DNA from 2 places in the Lysinibacillus sp. PWR01 genome. Region 1 is predicted to be linked to the other one. Evidence: a T-box and tRNA genes for the amino acid it is inferred to sense, from the RefSeq annotation. Region 1 holds a T-box; the other holds one or more tRNA genes.
The links. A T-box is a leader RNA that pairs with one kind of tRNA and senses whether it is charged. The one in region 1 lies ahead of ileS (isoleucine--tRNA ligase), so its partner is inferred to be a tRNA-Ile.
Positions count from the first base shown of each region.

Region 2: it has a tRNA-Ile gene. The T-box ahead of ileS (isoleucine--tRNA ligase) is inferred to sense a tRNA for this amino acid. The anticodon was not compared.

Region 1 is NZ_JBHERJ010000073.1:5-10,630, forward strand. It holds gene ACEVFT_RS14710 (hypothetical protein) at 91-732, shown strand; gene ACEVFT_RS14715 (DUF2785 domain-containing protein) at 752-1,594, shown strand; T-box leader at 1,654-1,892, shown strand; gene ileS (isoleucine--tRNA ligase) at 1,954-5,046, shown strand; gene ACEVFT_RS14725 (LysE/ArgO family amino acid transporter) at 5,089-5,691, opposite strand; gene ACEVFT_RS14730 (aminotransferase-like domain-containing protein) at 5,802-7,244, shown strand; gene ACEVFT_RS14735 (hypothetical protein) at 7,342-7,839, opposite strand; gene ACEVFT_RS14740 (oxalate decarboxylase family bicupin) at 8,093-9,235, shown strand; gene ACEVFT_RS14745 (MFS transporter) at 9,272-10,423, opposite strand; gene yeiL (transcriptional regulator YeiL) at 10,522-10,626, shown strand, end outside.
Region 2 is NZ_JBHERJ010000069.1:680-7,160, reverse strand. It holds tRNA gene ACEVFT_RS14530 (tRNA-Leu) at 1-79, shown strand, start outside; tRNA gene ACEVFT_RS14525 (tRNA-Gly) at 115-189, shown strand; tRNA gene ACEVFT_RS14520 (tRNA-Leu) at 195-283, shown strand; tRNA gene ACEVFT_RS14515 (tRNA-Arg) at 292-368, shown strand; tRNA gene ACEVFT_RS14510 (tRNA-Pro) at 378-454, shown strand; tRNA gene ACEVFT_RS14505 (tRNA-Ala) at 471-546, shown strand; tRNA gene ACEVFT_RS14500 (tRNA-Met) at 575-648, shown strand; tRNA gene ACEVFT_RS14495 (tRNA-Ile) at 655-731, shown strand; tRNA gene ACEVFT_RS14490 (tRNA-Ser) at 747-839, shown strand; tRNA gene ACEVFT_RS14485 (tRNA-Met) at 893-967, shown strand; tRNA gene ACEVFT_RS14480 (tRNA-Asp) at 971-1,046, shown strand; tRNA gene ACEVFT_RS14475 (tRNA-Phe) at 1,105-1,180, shown strand; tRNA gene ACEVFT_RS14470 (tRNA-Gly) at 1,186-1,259, shown strand; tRNA gene ACEVFT_RS14465 (tRNA-Ile) at 1,261-1,337, shown strand; tRNA gene ACEVFT_RS14460 (tRNA-Asn) at 1,342-1,418, shown strand; tRNA gene ACEVFT_RS14455 (tRNA-Ser) at 1,429-1,519, shown strand; tRNA gene ACEVFT_RS14450 (tRNA-Glu) at 1,522-1,593, shown strand; gene ACEVFT_RS14445 (VOC family protein) at 1,621-2,055, opposite strand; gene nadA (quinolinate synthase NadA) at 2,222-3,325, opposite strand; gene nadC (carboxylating nicotinate-nucleotide diphosphorylase) at 3,312-4,172, opposite strand; gene nadB (L-aspartate oxidase) at 4,129-5,715, opposite strand; gene ACEVFT_RS14425 (cysteine desulfurase family protein) at 5,816-6,481, shown strand, end outside.

The sequences.
Region 1 (10,626 bases):
CATTCAATGATTATAGAATGTCTAGCCTTTTCTTTAAAGTTGGATTCATATACAATAGTTGTAATATTTTTCTAAAATAGAGGTGTTGAATTGTTATTTGCTATATTAGATAATGCGACAGCTTTTTTCCTAAGCTTACCTCTTCTACTGATTTATTTAAAAAGTATGTCACAGGAAGAATCCTCTTGGCGCTGGTCGATGCCTTTATGGTTGTTGAATTACTTTGGTATTCGTTATTTTGTATCGGATGGTGCGCTTTTTTGGGTTGTCCTCTTTTGGCAGTTCCTATTTTTATGGCCAATTAGTCTAGCAATCTATATCCATTTATACAACAAGGAAAAGAAGTGGGCATGTTATATAGGCTTAAAGAAAAAGCATGTTGTGATTGTGGCAACATTGATGGTGCTATTTGGGAGCTCACTCGTTTATTCACTTTATCAGGCAAATCAGCAAGTGATTGCGTTTCATCAGCAGGTAATGCTAGAGCTTGAGGACAGTTCAGATCGACAGCTTTATTTGATGCACAATACGATTGCTCCTTCGACACTTCTAGATGTTGCTGATGACATAGCTGAAGTTCGCAGTGGTCAGGTATACGCGGCAACCTTTCCTTGGCGTAGTAAGGTGATTGTACACCAAGATAATTGGCAAAAGGAATTTACATATGTCCGTTTTAATGAGGGATGGAAGCTAGATGGGATATACCGAAAAAGTGAGTATCAAAATAAATAAGCAAAGGGGAGTCAAACAGTTGATACAAGATGTACTGAAGGAAGAAGAATTAAAGGATCGATTAATAGCATTGAAAAAGGGACAAACAACAATGGAGCTAGTGAATCAAGAGCAGCTTGTGCATTCCATGCTAGCACACATCGGTTCTATTGATAGTGAGCTACGGGATACCTATATTTATAGCAGCTTTTATGAATGGATTTTAGAAAAAAACTTGCTGGATCATCGTTGCTTAACGGAGCTGTGGGATTACAGCTTAAACCATTTATTAGTTAAGGGAATTGGAGAAAAGGAATCGGATTGGGTCTTTACTCGCTCCTTTACATCATTATTAGTAGCGCTTATTTTAGCAAGGGATCTACAGGATAATTTTTTATCCAAGGCTAATATAGAGGACTGTCAAACAAAGGTACTAACCTATGTATTATCTGAAAAGGATGTAAGAGGCTATGTGCCTGGCAAGGGATGGGCGCATAATGTGGCACATGTTTCAGATGCTATCGATGAACTCGTGAAAAATCCTAAATCACTGACAACAGCCTATATCGATTTGCTACATGCATTATGGTCCATCTATTTACAACCAGATTACGTCTTTATCCATAATGAAGATGAAAGGCTATTAGTGCCAATATTCGCGATGCTGGAGCAGGGACTGAATCAAAATGAAGTCATCCAACTAGTGCAGCAAATGCCATTCACTATAGCCGTATTAAAGGAACAGCTGAGTGAAGAACAATACAGAATAGTACTATTCAATAGTAAAACTTTGCTAAAGAGCCTTTTGATTCAAACCATTCATCAGCCACGGTATGCTGTTCTCCATCAAAGTATAGCCACTTGTCTCAACGAAAATTTTTAAGATTGTCCACTGTTGACAGACAATTGGTAATTTGCTAAGATGAAGGACAATAAAAGCATACAAATTCGTTGATGAGAAAGAGTAGTGTTTCATTTTGTTCTACAGAGAGCCGACATTTGGTGGAAGTCGGTGTGCAGGTGTTACATGAAAATCCTCTCTGAGAAGATTAGCTGAATCGAGTAAGCTAATCCGGGTGTCTACCGTTAAAAAGAACACGTATGATTGTACGTTGCTGAGTGCTATTGGCCATCGTGTCAATAGAATTAGGGTGGTATTCGCGGTTAACCCCGTCCCTTTTCCTTGGGACGGGGTTTTTTGTATGCCTTTTATACAAATTTGCTTGTATAGGAGGAGCTAATATGCAGAAAGAACAAAAGAAAGAAACAACGGTTGAACGAGAAACAAGGATTCGTGCATTGTGGGCGCAAGAAGGGACCTTCACCAAATCCGTTAGCAATCGTGCTGGACAGCAGCCCTTTGTGTTTTATGAGGGACCACCAACAGCGAATGGTTTACCACATGTTGGCCATGCATTTGGTAGAACCATAAAAGATGTCGTGGCACGTTATAAAACGATGCAAGGCTATTTGGTTGAACGAAAAGCAGGCTGGGATACACATGGTTTGCCTGTGGAATTAGGGGTAGAAAAGACATTAGGCATATCTGGAAAGCAGGAGATTGAAAACTACGGGGTAGAGCGCTTTATTCAGGCATGTAAAAAGAGCGTTTTTACCTATGAGCAAAAATGGCGTACCTTTACAGAGCAGCTTGGCTACTGGCTCGATATGGATGATCCTTACCTAACATTAAGTAATGACTATATAGAATCTGTATGGCATATTTTAAGCCATGTTCACAAGGAAAAACTTTTATACAAAGGGCATCGCGTTTCACCTTATTGCCCTAGCTGTCAAACATCCTTAAGCTCTCATGAGGTGGCACAGGGCTATAAGGATGTCAAGGATTTATCCGTTACTGCAATGTTTAAGCTTGAGGATCGAGACGAATATTTCTTAGGCTGGACAACGACACCTTGGACGTTACCAGCCAATGTAGCTTTGGCTATGAATCCTGCTCTTCGATATGTACGTGTAAGGCATGCAAATAACATATATATCCTCGCCAAATCGTTAGTATCAAAGGTTTTTTCAGAGCCTGTGGAAATATTAAGTGAGCATGACGGGCAGGATTTTGCGGGTGTTTCCTATTTACCGCCATTTTCCTATATAACCGTCGATAAAGGGCATGTTGTTGTCATGGCGGATTATGTGACAGAGCAAAGTGGTACAGGAATCGTACACATAGCGCCGGCTTATGGAGAAGACGATTATAAAACGGTCCAACAAAATGATTTGTCCTTTGTCAATGTAGTCGATCTTAAAGGCTGTTATACAGAAGCTGTACCTGAGCTTGTCGGACGATTTGTGAAAGACTGTGATGTCGATATCATTAAGATGCTTGCAGCAAATGAGCTTTTATTTGCTAAAGAAAAATATGAGCACAGCTACCCGCATTGCTGGCGCTGTGATTCTCCATTGCTGTACTACGCAACAGATAGCTGGTTTATCAAAATGTCTGCATTAAAAGAGCAGCTTTTACAAAATAATCAACAGGTGACATGGTATCCTAGCCATATCAAGGATGGTCGCTTTGGCAACTTCTTAGAAAACTTAGTGGATTGGAATATTAGTCGTAATCGCTATTGGGGGACACCGCTCAATGTATGGATTTGTCAGGACTGCACTCATGAGGAGGCACCTAACAGTATTGCAGCACTAAAACAATTAGCCAAAGGGACTGTCGATGAGCAATTAGAGCTCCATAAACCATTTATTGATGACATTGTCTGTACCTGTCCTGTCTGTCGAGGCGACATGAAACGTACGCCTGAAGTTATCGATGTTTGGTTTGACAGTGGCTCGATGCCATTTGCCCAACAGCATTATCCTTTTGAGGATGGAGCGACTTTTCATCATCAGTTTCCAGCAGATGTTGTTATTGAGGGAATCGACCAAACGCGAGGCTTTTTCTATAGCTTATTAGCGGTATCGACCTTATTTACAGGAAAACCACCTTATAAAAATGTGCTATCGTTAGGGCATGTACTGGATGAGCATGGACAGAAGATGTCCAAAAGTAAAGGCAATGCGTTAGAGCCTGTTGAGTTAATTGAGCAGTATGGAGCAGATGCTTTACGCTGGGCATTTTTAGTTGATAGCTCCCCATGGAATCCAAAGCGTTTTTCTAAGAAAATTGTCCTAGATGCGAAATCTAAACTAGTGGATACACTCGACAATACGTTTAAATTTTATGAAATGTATGCCCAGATCGATGGCTTTACGTATGACGCTACAAATACAGGTACACGCTCACAGCTAGATCGTTGGATATTGTCTCGCTTACATCATACTATCCAGCTTGTCACAACATCCATGGATGATTATCAATTTACACAGGCTACACGGGAAATTGGTCAATTGGTAGAGGAGTTAAGCAATTGGTATATTCGTCGGTCACGCGCTAGATTTTGGGCAAATGGAATGACAGCAGATAAACGCGGTGCATTTAGCACACTTTATGAGATGCTTACATCCATTTGTCAATTAGTAGCTCCGTTTACACCGTTTATAGCAGAGGATATCTACCGTCAATTATGTGGGAAAAGTGTTCATCTTGAGAAATATCCAACATTCAACGATCAACTAGTGGATATGAAGCTTGAACAAGAAATGGCAACAGTTTTAACAGTTGTGGAACTTGGACGTAGCATTCGTAATAGTCAGGGAATCAAGGTTAAACAGCCTTTAAGTGAGCTCATTGTTGCCATTGGAGGTGAACCGGCAGATTATCAAGTCTATTGCGAACTCATTCAGGATGAGTTAAACATCAAAGTTTGTAGATGGACATATGATTTTTCGGCTTATGAAAGCGTGTATTACAAGCTGAATTTTAAAACGGCTGGAGCGGTATTTGGTCCAAAGGTTAATCAAGTAAAAGAATATGTGTTGACATTAACGGATGATGAGAAACAAAAGCTACAACAACAAGGAACAGTGGATATCATGATGGAAGGTCAACAGCTAACATTAGTAACAGAACATGTGATAGCTGAATCAATCGTGAAGGATCACTATATTTTAGCGGAGGATAGCACATGCCGTGTCTTGATAAATGTTCAACTCACAGAGAGCTTGCTACAAGAAGGGCAAATGCGAGAATTGATTCGTACAATACAAGATGCACGAAAAAAATGGCAGCTACCAGTGGAGCAATATGTAACGATTGCTTTTAATGGTAGTGCAGAGGTGCTTTCCATCATTCAGCAGCATGAATCTTTATTACAAGCCAATGTATTAGTCAAAGCTATTCATTATGGCGAGGAATGGCCTCATGCGAAATCCATTGAGACGGCATTATTTAATGAAAAACTCACTTTGTTTGTCACTCTATAAAAGAAATGCTCAGGGATTCCTCCTGAGCATTTTCTATGTATGCTACAATAAGCCACTTACGAGGTAACATGCTGTTGCCCAAATAAAGATGGCAGAGCATTTATTAAAAATACGCATCAGCTTTCCAGAGCTATCGAGTTTTTTGAATGAGGCGCCTGTCAATGTCAGACCGAAAAACCATAGCCAAGAAATGAACACACAAGCAACAGTGAACATCATTTGCTCTGTACCACTATATTTTAATGCGCTCGTACCAATGACGCCGATTGTATCTAAAATAGCATGTGGATTGAGAAGTGACACCGAAAGTGCGAAGAGAATTTGTTTTTTTATGGGCAATGCTTCACTATTTTCAGTGGTTGCTGGATTCGAACGCCAAATGGTATAGCCCATATAAAGTAAAAAAACGATACCAATAGTCATTAAAGTGATACGCAGCCACTCAAATTGTAGGACAATTAGTGATAGACCGAATACCGCAAGCAGAATGAGTATTGTATCACAGATCGCAGCTGTCACACTTGCTGGCAAAGCGCGTAATAAATTTGGTTGTGTAGCACCTTGCGAAAAAACAAAAACATTTTGAACGCCTAATGGCAATATGAGTCCGAATGCTAAAATGATACCATGCAGAAAAGCTTCCAACGATCATTCCTCCTTTCACTACTCATTTTAGATATGATATAACTAAAAGAAAACGACCAATTGGCTGGTTTTTTATCCACCCAATTTTATAGGATGGAAGGAGAGGGATCATGAGCTGGCAGCCGAATAGACAAAGTGACACTACATTACAGCAGCAGATTGTACAGTGGATAACAGCCCAAGTGGAACGAGGAGACTGGGTAGCAGGGACAAAACTGCCCACCCAAAGACAGCTGGCCATCCAGTTCGATGTGAACCGTAGCACTGTTCAACAGGCTTTGGAGGAATTAAAAGCAATGGGCATCCTTGAAGCAAAAGTAGGCTCTGGGGTTTACGTTACACACCATTCTTGGCATGCATTAATCCAACAAACACAGCCGAATTGGCAAACTTATATTGAGACAAGCATCCATAAGCCAAATTATCATACCATCCAAATAATTAATGAATACGAACAGCGTGATGATGTAATTCGTTTAGGAACGGGAGAGCTAGCACCTAGCTTGTTGCCCACCGAGGAAATAGAAGCATCACTTCGAGAGCTATCCTTTCAACCCAAAGCATTAGGCTACTCTTCACCACAGGGAAATGACCAGCTTCGTGCAGCAATTTGCGAATATGTCCAAAAAAGGGGTATTACTGCCGAGCCTCAAAACATCTGTATTGTCTCAGGTGCTCTTCAGGCACTACAGTTGATTGCTGTTGGCTTATTAGAGCAAGGGTCCATTGTGTTTCAGGAGCCAACTTCGTATTTAAATTCTGTTCATCCATTTCAGTCCGTCGGCATGCAAATGATTAGCATTCAGCGTGATGACCAGCTTGCCAGTACATTGTCCCAAAGGAAACGAAAAAAACAAGCCGTGTTTTACGCAATTCCTACTTTACATAATCCAACAGGGCATGTGTGGACAACACGGGAGAGAAAGCAGCTATATGAAGCATGTCAGGCATCACGCATTCCGATTATAGAGGATGATGTCTACCATGAATTGCTTTTTGAAGAGACATCCCCTCCGATTAAAGCAATGGAAAGTAGTGGGCAAGTCCTTTATATTGGTAGCGTCTCCAAAACCTTAAGCCCTGGGCTACGCATTGGCTGGCTCATTGGTCCAACCACTGTCATCGAACGATTAGCCGATATAAAAATGCAAACAGACTATGGCTCAAGTGCCATTTCACAAGAAATTGTCCTGCATTGGCTGCAATCAGGAAAATATGAAAAGCATCTCACTGGATTACGTCAACAATTACAGGAGCGAGCCAATTTTACGGAACAGCTTTTACAGGAAAAATTTAAAGACATAGCGAATTGGAATAAACCAAAAGGAGGCTTTTATATTTGGCTCAAGTTTCACGAACCGCTTGTAGACAAAGACCTCTTTATGAAGCTGTTGCAGCAACAAGTATTAATCAATCCAGGCTATATTTACGATCCACACAATCACCACCATATTCGGCTATCCTATGCCTATGCAACCTTTGAAGAATTACAAGAAGGCTTACGAATCCTGCATGAATATGTGGTTGCGGCTATGGTACGAAAGAGTAAGTAAGGACTTGCTCTGAAGTTAGGGAAACGTGGAGGTGAGGAGGTCGCTCTAAATAAGGTGAGAAGTGATCATGGAATTCAAGAATCCGCTCCCAAGTGGGTTAGAAGTGATCCAAAAAGCGAGGAATCCGCTCTAAAGTGGTTGAGAGGTGATCATGAAAGTGAGGCCCCCGTTCTAAAGAGAGTGAGAGGTGATCCAAAAAGCGAGGAATCCGCTCCAAAGTGATTGAAAAGTGATCATAAAGATGAAGACCCTGCTCCAAAGTTGTTGAGAGGTGATCAAAAAGATGAGGATCCCGCTCCAAAGTGGTTGAGAGGTGATCAAAAAAGTAAGGCCCCCGCTCTAAAGTGGTTGAGAGGTGATCATGAAAGAGAGGAACCCGCTTCAAAGTAAGTAAGAGATGATCATGAAAGTGAGGAACCCGTTCTAAAGAGAGTGAGAGGTGATCCAAAAAGAGAGGAATCCGCTCCAAAGTGATTGAGAAGTGATCAAAAAAGTAAGAAACCCGCTCCAAAGTGAGTGAGAAGCGATCAAAAAAGTAAGAAACCCGCTCCAAAGTGAGTGAGAAGCGATCAAAAAAGTAAGAAACCCGCTCCAAAGTGATTGAAAAGCGATCAAAAAATGAGGCCCCCGCTCCAAATTCAGTGAGAAGTGATCAACATAGCAAGCCCCCTCTCTTAATCAAGTATCCACGCTCAGTCACTCATCTCACCAACAGAAAAGAAAGTGAATAATCTGAGCATTGCATCCATACATTTTAGAAGGATGAAAGTATTTTATTTCGATTTCTAACATAAAGAGGTGAAGGATTGGAGAATTTACCACCAGGTTATTTTCAGGTGCCTCAGCCTATGCGAGGTGATGGGGCTGGAGGGGTGGATAAGGGGCCGCGGGATATTATGAGGGATTTAGAAAATCCTGATATGCTGGTGCCACCAACGACCGATGCAGGTTTGATTCCAAATCTACGATTCTCGTTTTCAGACACGCATATGACCTTAAATCAAGGTGGGTGGTCACGGGAAATTACGGTTCGTGAATTGCCGATTGCTACGACGTTGGCGGGTGTGAATATGAGTTTGACACCGGGGGGCGTGCGCGAGCTGCACTGGCATCAGCAGGCGGAGTGGTCTTATATGCTGCTTGGTCATGCTCGTATTACAGCAGTCGATCAGAATGGTTGTAACTTTATAGCGGATGTGGGGCCAGGCGATTTATGGTATTTTCCACCCGGCATCCCACATTCCATTCAAGGGCTAGAGGATGGCTGTGAATTTTTATTAGTATTTGATGATGGGCATTTCTCTGATCTGAATACACTGTCAATCTCGGATTGGTTTGCTCATACGCCGAAAGAGGTGTTATCAGCAAATTTTGGGGTTCCCATCAGCGCTTTTGATCACATTCCGAGTGAACAAGTGTATATTTATCAGGATCGGGTCCCGGGACCAATCGATTCGCAGAAAGTACAGTCTCCTTACGGGCAGGTTCCTCAAACCTTTAAACATCGCCTGTTGGCACAGCCGCCATTAAAAACACCAGGAGGCAGTGTGCGCATTGTCGATTCGACTAATTTCCCTATTTCTAAAAATATCGCGGCTGCACTGGTGGAAATTGAACCTGGAGCGATGCGGGAGTTGCATTGGCATCCGAACAACGATGAATGGCAATATTATCTGCAAGGAAAAGGACGTATGACAGTATTTACAGGGGATGGAACGGCTCGAACATTTGATTATCGAGCGGGTGATGTTGGCTATGTGCCGTTTGCCACGGGACACTATATTGAAAATACGGGCACAGAGCCATTATGGTTTTTAGAAATGTTTAAAAGTGATCGGTTTCAGGATGTGTCCTTAAATCAATGGATGGCCTTAACTCCGACAGAATTGGTGCAAAGTAATTTGCAGGTCGGTCCGGAGCTACTAGAGGCTCTCAGAAAAGAAAAATGGCCAGTAGTGAAATATCCTGGCTTTTCCTATTATCCAAAATAACGAAAGCAGGTGAAGAAGTTCTCACCTGCTTTTTGTTTAATATTGATATTTTTTACGTGTCATAAGCAAAATAGCGATGGCTGGTATTGTACAAATGAGCATGGCTGCGAAGGATAGACCTGGCGATATTTCGTACAAATAGCCACCTAGAAACGTAAGGATGGCAGTACTTAAGCCCATAGCTAATGCTGAGTATAAACCCTGTGCATTGGGGATTTGTTCCTTTGGTAGCGCTTTTGTTAAGTAGCGAATAAAGGCAAAATGCGCTAATGCAAAGGATAATGCATGCAAGGTTTGAGAAGCGATAAATACCCAGACATTCGGGAACATAAAGATGAGTAACCAGCGTAGGGAAGAGCCGCTCGCTGCTAAGAGTAATAAAGACGATGAGCGCCATTTCGTCAATAACGTATCAGCTTTCATAAAGTATAAAATTTCGCAAATAACTGCGATATTAATAATCATCCCCATATAGAATGGATCAACCTGTAAATCTTCTAAATAAATATAACCATAGCTATAATAGGAAGCATGTGCACCCTGTAGCAAGATGACGATGAATAAAACAATCGGGAAGCCTTTGATATGCCATAATGTCTTCATCGACAAAGATTTTGCCCGTTGTTCTTTGGTCGGCACCACGAGTAATTCCTTTGGTGTCGCTAATTGCTGCATAAGCAACATGCCAATCAACCCAATAATCATGCTCCAAAAGATGATGTTCTTACCAAAAACGCCTGTCAGCATACTAATAATTAAAACGGCAATGACAAAGCCAAATGAACCATAGGAGCGGCTTTTGCCATAATGAATATTGCCATGCTGAACAAGTGTTGCTGCACTACTTTCCACAGCAGGTAATAGTGCTGGATAAAAAATACTAAATAAAATGGTCACGATTAATAATGCTGTAAAGCCTGTGCTTGGAATATAGAGGAAGGCTGTTAGTAGCGAGCCTATTGCTAAAATCGTAATGAGTCGTTTATTGTGTACATATTTTGCAAGTGCTGGAAAGAAGAAAAGATTGGATGTGGCACGAGCTAGGAGCCCACAGCCCATCACCACACTTGCCTGCGAAACGGTTAGATGTTTCGCATCCACCAGCCAACCTGTCCAGTAGGGTAAGAAAATGCCCCAAGTGATGAAAAATGTAAAGAAATTCTGAGAAAGCCATCGTTGATTGTTCATATAATTTCCGTACCTCCATTAACTATGTTGAATAATAGCATGTTCATCGCTACAATAATGTGAGATATCTCATATTTTTTATAGGAGAGAGTAAAAAAATGCATATTTTAACAGCTGAAGCACGTGCCCATTATCTTGAAAAATATCCGATTGATGATTTTTTCTCATTTGATATCAATCCTTATCTAGAAGTCCGCCAGTTC
Region 2 (6,481 bases), on a different contig from region 1:
GTGGCGGAATTGGCAGACGCACTAGACTTAGGATCTAGCGCCGCAAGGCGTGGGGGTTCGACTCCCTTCACCCGCACCATTATTTTCATTGCCAGATAAAAAACTTATGCACATGCGGAAGTAGTTCAGTGGTAGAACACCACCTTGCCAAGGTGGGGGTCGCGAGTTCGAACCTCGTCTTCCGCTCCAAATGTGCCGGGGTGGCGGAACTGGCAGACGCACAGGACTTAAAATCCTGCGGTAGGTGACTACCGTACCGGTTCGATTCCGGTCCTCGGCACCATCTTAAATGCGCCCGTAGCTCAATTGGATAGAGCGTCTGACTACGGATCAGAAGGTTATGGGTTCGACTCCTGTCGGGCGCGCCAAAAGAACAACGGGAAGTAGCTCAGCTTGGTAGAGCACTTGGTTTGGGACCAAGGGGTCGCAGGTTCGAATCCTGTCTTCCCGACCATTTCCTAAAAATTTATGGGGCCTTAGCTCAGCTGGGAGAGCGCCTGCCTTGCACGCAGGAGGTCAGCGGTTCGATCCCGCTAGGCTCCACCATAAGTAAATTAACCAGTATAAAGATCCTGGCGGCGTAGCTCAGCTGGCTAGAGCGTACGGTTCATACCCGTAAGGTCGGGGGTTCGATCCCCTCTGCCGCCATCTTAAGGACCTTTAGCTCAGTTGGTTAGAGCAGACGGCTCATAACCGTCCGGTCGCAGGTTCGAGTCCTGCAAGGTCCACCATTTATATATTGTAACGGAGGTATACCCAAGTCTGGCTGAAGGGATCGGTCTTGAAAACCGACAGGCGGGTAACACCGCGCGGGGGTTCGAATCCCTCTACCTCCTCCAGTTTTAAATTTTTATAAATGGTGCTTTAAAAACTCGAAACAGCATAAAATTATCGCGGGGTGGAGCAGTGGTAGCTCGTCGGGCTCATAACCCGAAGGTCGTTGGTTCAAATCCGGCCCCCGCAACCAAAAGGTCCCGTGGTGTAGCGGTTAACATGCCTGCCTGTCACGCAGGAGATCGCCGGTTCGATCCCGGTCGGGACCGCCATTTTTAAAATAAAAGTCATGAGAAGCAAAAGAGTGAGCAAGCTTAGCATGGACGAAATGGGTCAGTAGCTCAGTTGGTAGAGCATTAGATTGAAGCTCTAAGTGTCGGCGGTTCGATTCCGTCCTGACCCACCATTTATGCGGGTGTAGTTTAATGGTAAAACCTCAGCCTTCCAAGCTGATGTCGTGGGTTCGATTCCCATCACCCGCTCCAAGGGCCTATAGCTCAGCTGGTTAGAGCGCACGCCTGATAAGCGTGAGGTCGATGGTTCGAGTCCATTTAGGCCCACCATTATTCCGAAGTAGCTCAGTTGGTAGTAGCACCTGACTGTTAATCAGGTTGTCGCAGGTTCGAGTCCTGCCTTCGGAGCCATTTTTATTTTGGGGAAGTACTCAAGAGGCTGAAGAGGCGCCCCTGCTAAGGGTGTAGGTCGGGTAACCGGCGCGAGGGTTCAAATCCCTCCTTCTCCGCCATGGGCCCGTTGGTCAAGTGGTTAAGACACCGCCCTTTCACGGCGGTAACACGGGTTCGAATCCCGTACGGGTCATACTAAAAACAGTAGATGCAACTGCATCTACTGTTTTTTTATATTCATAGATAGATTCAATGCATTTTCGTCCATATAAACTACTTCCCAGATATGCCCGTCTACATCTTGAAAACCCCAACCATACATAAATCCGTGATCTTGTGGTTCACTATAAGGTTTACCACCAGAGGCAAGTGCCTTATTCACTAATTGATCTACTTGTTCTCGATTTTCGGCAGAAAGGCATAAGATTGCTTCTGCAGAAGTAGTAGTATCTGTAACTTCTTTCTTACTAAACCCTTTAAATCGTTCTTCCACCATTATTAATACAAAGATATTTTCACTAATAATCATTGAGGCCGTTGTTTCATCACTGAATTGTTGATTGAACTCAAAACCTAATTCCTTAAAAAAGTTGATAGATTTGTTTAGATCTTTCACTGGTAAATTGATAAAGATATTTTTCGATTGAAAAGCCATTTAGTATCACCTCCAAATCGACAGTATCATAGCGCCTTAAGTCATGTCAATTTTAGCATTGTGGGCAAAAATGGCAGACATTTAAATTATTTAAAGCAGATGTTATATCACCATAAAAAACAGAAAGGTTATTTATACAACCTTTCTGTTGATAAAGCCTATCTATTTATCCTCTAGCTAGCATTCTTTCAAGTGAGCTAAGTGCTTCAGCAGTAGTATGTTCATCTACTTGTATACGGTTATGAGGTTGCCCCTGCTCAATACTTTCGAGGCTCCATAACAAATGCGGCAGGTCAATACGATTCATTGTTAAGCAAGGACAAAAGTTTTCATTTAAAGAGACAATATGTTTATCTGGATGCTGCTTAATAATGCGATTGACTAAGTTCATTTCTGTTCCAATGGCCCATGAAGATCCGCTCGGAGCGCGATTGATTGTGTCAATAATGTATTTTGTGGAGCCTGCATCATCAGCTGCTGCTACAACTTCACGACTGCACTCAGGGTGAACAATAATTCTCATAGTTGGGTGTGCTTTGCGAATAATCTCTGTATGTTGAACTGTGAAACCTTCGTGCACAGAGCAGTGACCCTTCCAAAGAATAACCTGAATATTTTCAAGGGACTCTGTTGTTTCGAGCATGTTCTTATGAGGATTCCAAACAGCCATATTTTCAAGAGGAATACCTAAGTCATAGGCAGTATTTCTTCCTAAATGTTGGTCAGGTAAAAAGAAGATACGCTGTTTTTGTGTAAATGCCCATTGAACAAGCTCCTTAGCATTCGATGAAGTGACACAAGCACCACCATGTCTTCCAGTAAAGGCTTTAATAGCTGCAGTTGAATTGACATAGGTTAGAGGGATAATCGTATCACCAAAGAGTTCTTGAAGAATCGGCCATGCTTGTTCAGTTTGATAAATGTCTGCCATATCAGCCATTGAACAACCAGCACGCATATCTGGCAAATAGACATATTGTTGTTTTGTTGTCAGCATATCAGCAGTCTCTGCCATAAAATGCACGCCGCAAAATACGATGTGTTCAGCTTCCTTATTTGCTGCGGATAATTGAGCTAACTGTAAAGAATCCCCAGTTGCATCAGCAAATTGAATGACCTCATCTTTTTGATAATGGTGCCCAGGAATAAATAATTTAGGACCTAATTTTTTCTTTATTGATAAAATACGAGATTCCATTTCCTTTACGGATAGTGCCCGATAATGCTCAGGAAGTAGTGTCGTTTGTTGTAATAAACTAGTGATGGACAAGGGAATGATCTCCTTTCATTTGAACGAGTGCACTAATGTCAAAAGCTTTAACTGAATGTGTTAAGGAGCCAAGTGAAATCCACTGAATACCCGATTGGGCATATGCCTTTAAATTTTCAAGTGTGATGCCCCCAGATGCTTCAGTTGCAATAGAAGGAGGGACAGTGGGAAGCCATGCACGTATCTCTTCTGGACTACGGTTATCAAACATAATAATATCTGCTCCAGCGTTGATAGCTTCTTCTAGCTGTTCTTTTGTTTCAATTTCAACTTCGATTTTTACAGTATGACCAACCTTCGCTCTAGCGGATTGAACTGCATTTGTTATGCTACCAGCAAAGGCAATATGATTATCCTTTAGCATGATTGCATCATACAGACCATTACGATGATTAAAAGCACCACCGATTCGAACAGCATATTTATCCAGCATACGCAGTCCAGGTATTGTTTTACGAGTATCGCATATTTTTGCATGCGTACCTACGGTTTCTTGAACGGCAAGATGGGTCGCCGTTGCAATAGCAGACATACGCTGAATAAGATTTAAAATGACACGCTCACCTATTAATAACTTTTGTAAGGGACCCTTAATCACAGCGAGCACATCACCTGACTGAACCATCTCTCCATCTTTTTTATGAAGATTAACTTCGATTGATCGATCGAGTAGGAGAAAGCCATACTCAATAATGAGAGCCCCACAAAAAATCCCGTTTTCTTTAGCATAAAAGGAAAAAGACCCCTGCTGTTCGGCTGAAAAGATAAATTCACTCGATAAATCCCCATCTCCTAAATCCTCATTAAAAAATTGCTTGAGCATTTCCTCGAGTTTGATGATATTCATACAATGAGTTCCTCACTTTCATTTGTCCTTGCGAAAAAATAATCCATCGGCTTGCCCATTGTGCATCCATTTCGGATTTATCCGTACGAATGTGGGCACCACGTGTTTCCGTTCGTGTAATGGCTGCATGTGCCATTAATGTTGCGACTACGTGCATCATAAATAATTCCAACTCAGCTTGTTCTAGCCCTTCTAAATTAACGTGAAGAAGAGATTGCATGGAAGGTAATTGCTGAGCAAAACGCTGCAAATCATCAATATTTCTGACAATACCTAAGAATTGCATCATGTGCTGCTGTAATTGCGGTTTGCTAAATAAAGGTGGCATCATATCAGTACATTGTTGGTTTTCAAGTAAAAAGTTTTTTTGATGACACCCTTTTTGAATAATGAATTGCGCCATTTTTTGACCAAATGTAATACCTTCCAATAGTGAGTTACTTGCTAAACGATTCGCACCATGTACACCTGTACAGGCAACCTCACCTACTGCATATAAGTTAGGTATAGTAGTTCTTCCTTTGTCATCAGCAATAACACCACCCATTAAGAAATGACTTCCTGGAGCCACGGGGATTAGACCATCTTGTAAATGAACTTGATTGTCATGACAAAGCTGAGCAATTGTTGGAAATTTTGCTTCAAAGTCTTGAATGTTTGCAATATCAATGAACGTTTCTTCACCTGCAGCACGTTTTGTAAATAGTGCTAGTGCCGTAATATGTCTTGGAGCTAAGTCAAGTTGGGCATGCAAGCCCGTCATAATCGGCTGACGTTGTGCATTGACAAAGATACCGCCAGCTCCCCGGACAGCTTCAGAAACTAATCCCTTTGCTTCATTTTTGCACCAAAGCAGACTTGGGTGAAATTGCATAAATTCCATATCACTGATGGCAGCACCTGCTCGAAATGCTAATGCGATCCCATCGCCTGTATTGGTTGGAAAGTTAGATGTACTTGAATAGAGGGCACCTGCACCGCCTGTCGCTAAAATCACATGATGAGCCCAATAGCGTTTTGTACCTTTTTCTTCTTTAGTGAGTACTCCCACACAGTCACCATCTGTATTACGTAAAAGCTCATAAGCCATTTCATAGCAATTTATCTTCGTTTTTGGTGAAAGTTGATGAAGCAAGTAATCTATGAAAACCTGACCTGTACGATCACCACCTGCATGTAGAATACGATGGTGACTATGTGCTCCCTCAAGTCCTAGAGCAGGTTTTCCGTCAACCTGCCGATCAACCGGGAGACCATTCTTTAGATATTTCTGCATAATTGCAGTGCCGTTTTTTATAAGTGTTTCAACATGTCTTTTCTCATGATGATACTCTCCAGCTTTCAATGTATCAGCAATGTGGTGTTGAATATGATCTTCCTCACTTGTAACAGCAGCAATGCCACCTTGTGCACGATAAGAGCTACTCATATATATAGATGATTTTGTAACAATTTGTATTTGAAAATGTTTTTCAAGCAGTAAAGCAGCCTGAAGTGCAGCAATACCACTACCAATGATAAGGACGTCTGTCTTTACATCCATAGTTATACCTTCTTTACAGTTGTCTTGACACCTATCTTTACATAAAATAAAAAAGAAAACAAGACCTGATGAACTTGAGAGGAAGAAGACAATGATTTATATGGATTATGCTGCAACGTCACCTATGACGAGGAATTCTCTTGAGGCATATGTAGAGGTTGCACAACGTTATTATGGAAACAGTGCAAGTCTGCATGATCTAGGGGGACAAGCCCTTTATTTTGTCCAGCAGTCAAGAAATGTTGTAGCCCATGCTCTAGGCGTAAATAGTGATGGTGTAATTTTTACAGGGAGCGGAACTGAAGGAAATCTCATAGCCATCTTGTCATTAGCGCTAGCCTCTAAAAAAGGAAAACACATTATTTCATCTCAAGCCGAACATACGTCTGTGCATGCAGCTTTGAATACACTTGAGAAAAAGGGCTTTGTTGTAACGAAATTACCATTGCAGAAGGATGGTTGCGTTGATCTGGTCCAATTGCAACAAACAATTCGTGAAGATACAGCTTTGATTACCATTCAACATGTCAATTCTGAAATTGGTTCTATCCAGCCTGTGGAGAAAATCGTAGAGATGGCAAGAAAGTCAAATATTTTCTGTCATGTTGATTGTGTGCAATCATTTGGCAAACTACCTATACCAAAAGGAGCAGATGCGATTACCATCTCAGCTCATAAAATAGGTGGACCAAAGGGGTGTGGTGCTGTATATCTGAACCCCGCAATTCGTGTACCTGCATTAACACCAGGTGTAACACATGAGAGA